2 regions of the Exiguobacterium sp. EA-TM-5 genome follow, and region 1 is predicted to be linked to the other one. Evidence: a T-box and tRNA genes for the amino acid it is inferred to sense, from the RefSeq annotation. Region 1 holds a T-box; the other holds one or more tRNA genes.

Region 1 (3,425 bases):
GTGTTCGCTCTTGATGGAACGATCACGACGATCAGTCAGAATACCCTCCTCTGTGTCCCGAACAATGTCGAGTTAGCAGGAAGCATCTCGAATTTACTTGGAGAAGATGATATTAATCATAAGGGGTGGTAAGTATGGATTCACAAGTAATGTACGCGATTGGTCGTACATTAAGCACATTGCTGCAATATTATAGCTATGTCATGATTGTTTATATTTTACTATCGTGGTTCCCGAATGCCCGTGACTCGAAATTCGGACAAGTGCTCGCAATGTTAGTCGAGCCATTCCTAGCGCCCTTCCGTCGAATCATCCCGCCTATCGGGGGCATGCTAGATATCTCACCGATTGTAGCCTTCCTCGTCTTGAACTTGGCTCAATCTGGTATCCGAGCTATCTTTTTAGTATGAGTGTCTATGATCATTATCGCGGAAGCGAGCGGGAATTCGTCGATTCAGTCTTGAACTGGATTGATCATGTGGAAGCGACCTATACGTTCAAATTAACAGATTTTCTAGATCCTCGTGAACAACAAATCACACAAGAACTCGTCGGTTCGAAATGCGCCCTCTTTTTTGAGGGCGGTTTTGAAGGCTCTGAACGTAAACGGGCAATCCTCGCACCAGATTATTATGAATACAACGCGGATGACTTTGACATTTCCATTTATCGCATTCATTATCCTACTAAATTCGTTGAACTTTCTCATCGTCAAGTCACTGGTACATTATTGAACGTCGGATTGAAACGAGCCAAATTTGGTGACGTCATCATCCAGGAGCAAGTACAGTTTGCCGTCGCAGACGAAGTCGCGACATATATCGAAGCAAACGTTGAACGAGCTGGAAAGACGAAGATTCGTCTTTCGCGTGTAGAAGCAGAAGATCGTTTGAAAGTGAAGGAACAAGAGTGGGAAGAGACACTCGGATTCGTAAGTTCACTTCGATTCGATACAGTCGTGAGTGAAATTCTCGGCTTCTCGCGTCAAAAAGCACAGGCGCTCATTAAACAGGGTGAAAGTAAGGTCAATTATAAAGTAGTGGATGATTCGAGTTTCATGCTTCAAGAAGGCGACTTACTCTCACTACGTGGAACAGGACGCGTCAAGTTGATTGCAATTCTTGGATCGACGAAGCGGGACCGGATCAAACTACAATACGGTATTTTAAAAGGATAAGATAAATGCGAAGGAGGAATCCATCATGCCATTAACGCCACTCGATATTCATAATAAGGAGTTCACACGAAAGTTTCGCGGCTATGACGAAGATGAAGTTAACGAATTTTTGGATCAAGTCATCAAGGATTTCGAATTGTTGTTACGTGAGAATCGTCAACAACAGGAAGTCATTCAAAATATGCAAGCACGCGTCGATTACTTCAGTTCGATGGAAGAAACATTAAATAAATCGATCATCGTTGCACAAGAAGCAGCTGAGGAAGTGAAAGCGAATGCTTCAAAAGAAGCTAGCTTAATCCTAAAACAAGCAGAACGCGAAGCAGAGCAGTTGCAAGACGCAGCACAGCGTCGGGCGCAACGGACGGACTTCGAAGTCGAGCAGATGCGCAAGAAAATCGAGCTTTACCGCAATCGGTTCAAAGTGTTGATCGATGCGCAGATGGAATTATTAACGAGCCACGACTGGGATGCGTTTGATTTCTCTTCTCGTGGAGCGCTTGACGATGTTCCAGCAGTTGCGTATAATGACGACGATGTCGTATAAATAAAATCAATGATAAGGACACGTCGCATCTTTGACGGTTGACAGCGAATCGGGGAATGGTGGAAGCCCGAGCAACGAAAAAGATGGGGTATCCCCTTGGAGTGCATGACTGAACGTTCGCTGAACAGTAAGCCATGCCGGTTCACTCCCGTTATCGAGTACTTAAGCGGTTCTGTGTCTTCGAATGGAAGAGCAGGATTAGTAGGGTGGTACCGCGAGTTCAGCCAAGCTCGTCCCTATCTCAGGGATGAGCTTGGCTTTTTTTGTACTTTTAAAGCGAAAGGTGAGAGATGGTCAGATGGATTACAAAGAAACCTTATTGATGATGAAAACGGAATTTTTAATGCGAGGCAACTTACCAAAACGTGAACCAGATATGCAAGCACGTTGGGAAGAGATGAACCTCTACGCTGCTGTACAGGAAAAGAATGCTGGGAAACCAACATTCATCCTCCACGATGGTCCTCCGTATGCGAACGGTGATATCCATATGGGTCACGGATTAAATAAAGTCTTAAAAGACATCATCGTCCGTTATAAATCAATGAATGGCTTCCAGTCGCCTTACGTACCAGGTTGGGATACACACGGATTACCGATTGAAACAGCACTTCAAAAAGCCGGTGTTGATCGTAAATCGATGACAGTCGCAGAATTCCGTGAGTTGTGTGCGAAGTATGCACTGGAGCAAGTGGATCACCAACGTGACCAATTCAAACGTCTTGGCGTTCTTGGGGATTATGACAATCCATATATCACGCTTCAGCCGGAATTTGAAGCAGCTCAAATTCGGTTATTCGGAGATATGGCAAACAAAGGCTATATTTACAAAGGGAAAAAACCTGTCTATTGGTCACCTTCTTCTGAATCGGCATTAGCTGAAGCAGAAATCGAATATCAGGATAAACGTTCAGCTGCAATCTATGTCGCATTCCAAGTCATGGATGGGAAAAACATCCTTGAGCCGACGGATCATTTCGTTATCTGGACGACGACACCATGGACGATTCCAGCGAACCTTGGAATCTCTGTCAGTGCTGAATTAACATATGCACGGATCGAGTACCAAGGAAAAGGCTATATCGTGGCAGAAACGCTCGTTCCTGAAGTCATCGAAGCACTCGGATGGGAAGATGCAACTGTCGGACGCGTCTTCAATGGTGCGGACTTCGAGTACATGAAAGCGAAACATCCACTTTATGACCGTGAATCACTCGTCATGCTCGGCGATCATGTTACAGCCGAAGCGACAGGTGTCGTTCATACCGCTCCAGGTCACGGGGAAGATGACTTCCGCATCGGTCAAGCGTACGGTCTTGACGTCCTTTGCCCAGTCGATGATAAAGGGGTCATGACAGCGGAAGCGCCTGGATTCGAAGGCATGTTCTATGAAGATGCGAATAAAGAAATTGGTCTTGCGCTTGAAGAAGCAGGAGCACTTTTAAAACTGTCGTTCATCAAACACTCGTATCCACATGACTGGCGGACGAAAAAACCGGTCATCTTCCGTGCGACGCCACAATGGTTCGCTTCAATCAAAGACTTCCGTGCGGAAATCCTTGATGAAATCAAAGGTGTCCAGTGGGTACCAGAGTGGGGCGAAACACGACTTCACAACATGTTCAAAGACCGTGGCGACTGGGTCATCTCGCGTCAACGTGCATGGGGTGTACCACTTCCAATCTTCTACGCTGAAGATGG
Region 2 (3,425 bases), 1.1 Mb from region 1:
ACGAGCATCGATATGTGGCTCAAGCGCATCATAAGCGTAGCCGAGTTCTGGTAATTCAAATTTTGACATGTTCATGTCCCCCTTTGTACTATTTTCGAAAACTTCAATACCCTTTAAGACTAGCAAAAGAACATGTGTTGACGCAAGTCAAGACCCTCGGATTTACTCGACTTCTCGTGGAGCAAAAACTGAGACGCCACCACCCGGAACCGGGAAGACACCGAATCCTTCTTCATCGATCACGACAGGGTGATCTTGATGATTCGTATAGTCAAACCATTCTTGTCCCGCACGTTCTTCACCGACGAACATGCGCTTTTCACACATATCAGCATTCGATAGCAAGACAGCACAGCCAGAGTTCTCGATTTCTTCAACGCCTCGACGAACCCATCCGACGCAATGCGGATCATCAAGATAATCCTCTTGGTCACCATATGCTTTGTGATAACGCGCATACAATAAAGCATCGATCATTTCTTTTTTACCTTCTACTGGGTGTGGTCCTTGAACACCATAATAATCACCATAGAAGACACATGGATAGCCGTCTTTACGAAGTAAAATCGATGCATAAGCATGCTGTTTGAACCAGTCATCTACCCATGATTCGAGTGATTCACCTGGTTGTGAATCATGATTGTCGACAAACGTGACGGCGTTCGTCGGATGTGATTCAACAAGTGTGTCAGCAAATAATGTCGTTAAATCAAAGTCTTGTCCCTGATTCGAAGCTTCATGGAACTTATAATGAAGTGGAACATCGAACAAATCGATCGTGTAGTCGACACTATCGAGGAAATGACGGCAATCATCGAGATCGGATTTCCAGAACTCGCCGACCATATAGAAGTCACCTTCACTTTTTTCAATCATCGATTTTGCGAATTCATGAACGAATTCATAGTTGATGTGTTTAATCGCATCAAGTCGAAAACCTTGGCAATCAATTGTTTCCTGGAACCAATGACCCCATCGAATCATTTCTTCGCGGACTTCCGGGTGATTATAATCAATGTTCGCAAACATCAAATAGTCATAGTTTCCAAACTCATCATCGACTTGATCGTTCCAGTCTTTATTTTTTCCGGAAATTTTAAAGACACCGGTTTTTTCCTCACGGGCATCAAAATCTGTTCCATTAAAGAATTCATGTGTCCAGATGAAATCTGAATATTTACCGTTACGACCTGGGAACGTAAACTTTGTCCATGCTTCGATTTCAAATTCTTCTGAAATTTCTTTAGAACGATCTTCTGGATGGACTTCTACGACATTGATTGTCTCGAGTTCATCGGCTGCTGCTTTATGATTCATGACGACATCCGCATAGACGGCGATATCGTTCTCACGAGCAACTTGAATCGCTTCGACGAGTTCGTCCTTCGTACCGTATTTCGTACGGACTGTTCCTTTTTGATCAAATTCACCTAAATCATAAACGTCATAGATGCCATATCCTGTATCTTCATCTGATTGACCCTTTGACGCCGGTGGAATCCACACGGACGTGATGCCGGCAGCACGTAACTCAGGCGCCCGCTCTTTCAAGCGTTGCCAGTGCTTCCCATCATTCTCTACATGCCACTCAAAAAACTGCATCATCGTATGGTTACGTTCCATCTCTCTTCGCTCTCCCTTAGTTACTATAGTATGAATATTATTACAATATCTTTACTATTCCCCGGAGGAACAAAAATAAACGCTCCTCGTTTCATGACGAGGAGCGTTCTACTGAATGGACCCTGCAGGACTCGAACCTGCGACCGGACGGTTATGAGCCGTCAGCTCTAACCAGCTGAGCTAAGGGTCCTTAAGTAATAGTAGCGGCGGAGGGAGTCGAACCCACGACCTCACGGGTATGAACCGTACGCTCTAGCCAGCTGAGCTACACCGCCATGATGTATGTTGCTTTACTCTTACTAGATTACGAGATGTGACGATTCTTGTCAATATGCTATTTCAAAAAAATAAACAGCTGATTTCATTTTTTGAAATCAGCTGTCATAGATAAATCGTATTTTGCTTAATTCGTTAATGCTGTCCGCTGTTCAAGGACGAGATCCGTGATGTTGACAGCGTGATCGCCGATTCGTTCGAGGTTCGACAAGAGATCGACGAAGATCATTCCCGCTTGTCCCGTACATTCGCCAGCGTTAACACGAAGGACGTGATGCTTACGGAATGAACGTTCGAGTGCATCGAGTTTGCCTTCGAGTTCCAGAACTTTCCGAGCTCGTGTGACATCATCCTCTTCGACGGCGCGAACGGCACAATCGACGATTTCTTGTGTCAAGGCATACATATCATCTAGCTCTTGCTTCGCAGCATCCGTGAATTGGATCCGGTTGACGATTTGGAAGTCGACCAATTCGACGATGTTCTCAACGTGATCACCGATTCGCTCAAAATCATTAACCGCATGCATCAGTAACGAATGATCGTTTGATTCACGTTCTGATAAATCATGTGCTGCTACTTTAACAAGATAGTTCGTGACTTCTGTGTTCAAGTGGTTGATTGCATATTCAATCTGCTGTGATTCTGCTACATCTTTCTTATCATGCGATTGCGTGTATCGGTGCGCTTTCGCAAGGGCGTCTTTCGAGAATTCTCCCATACGTAAGACTTCAAGCTTCGCATGATTCAAAGCAAGTGAAGAAGACTGGTTCAAAATGTTTTGATCAAGATGACGTGGTTTTGAATCGATCGTCGTATCCGTACCCGGAACGATTTTTTGAACGAGCCATGCGATTTGCGCGATGAACCAGCACTGAATCAATGTGTTAACGACATTGAATGTTCCGTGTGCGAAGGCAATTTGCATCTTCGGACCTAAGCCAAGTGCACCTGTAATCCACGTGATAAAACTCGAGAAAATTGGTAAGGCAATTAAGAACAATATCGTTCCGATAATGTTGAAGATGACATGCGCCGCTGCTGTTCGCTTAGCTGCAATTGACGCTCCAAGCGCTGCGAGAACCGCCGTAATCGTTGTTCCGATATTATCACCGAACAAGACCGGTAGTGCTGCTTTGATATCGATCATGCCACCTGAGTACAACTCTTGTAAAATACCGATTGTTGCAGACGACGACTGAACAAGCACGGTAAAGATTGTTCCGACGAAGACACCAAGTAATGGATTATCCGACATCGAAACAGTCAACTCACGGAACCAAACGCTCGTTTCGAGCGGTGCCATCCCGTCACCCATCAATGTCAAACCGTAGAAAAGTGCACCGAAGCCAAAGAAAATCTGTCCGATATACTGAACACGTTCTTTATTGAAGAAGAAGATCAAGAACGCACCAATCGCGATTGCCGGAAGTGCTGCTTCCTTGACGTTAAAGCCGATGATGAAGGCAGTGATCGTCGTACCAATGTTTGCCCCCATGACGACTCCGATTGCCTGTCTTAAATTC

The links. A T-box is a leader RNA that pairs with one kind of tRNA and senses whether it is charged. The one in region 1 lies ahead of ileS (isoleucine--tRNA ligase), so its partner is inferred to be a tRNA-Ile.
Region 2: it has a tRNA-Ile gene. The T-box ahead of ileS (isoleucine--tRNA ligase) is inferred to sense a tRNA for this amino acid. The anticodon was not compared.

The regions. Positions count from the first base shown of each region.
Region 1 is NZ_CM132670.1:1,572,755-1,576,179, forward strand. It holds gene ACV3PA_RS08045 (cell division protein SepF) at 1-132, shown strand, start outside; gene ACV3PA_RS08050 (YggT family protein) at 135-410, shown strand; gene ACV3PA_RS08055 (YlmH family RNA-binding protein) at 407-1,177, shown strand; gene ACV3PA_RS08060 (DivIVA domain-containing protein) at 1,203-1,724, shown strand; T-box leader at 1,725-1,965, shown strand; gene ileS (isoleucine--tRNA ligase) at 2,023-3,425, shown strand, end outside.
Region 2 is NZ_CM132670.1:2,684,549-2,687,973, forward strand. It holds gene ACV3PA_RS14170 (superoxide dismutase) at 1-69, opposite strand, end outside; gene ACV3PA_RS14175 (alpha-amylase) at 163-1,623, opposite strand; tRNA gene ACV3PA_RS14180 (tRNA-Ile) at 1,740-1,813, opposite strand; tRNA gene ACV3PA_RS14185 (tRNA-Met) at 1,825-1,898, opposite strand; gene ACV3PA_RS14190 (Na/Pi cotransporter family protein) at 2,027-3,425, opposite strand, start outside.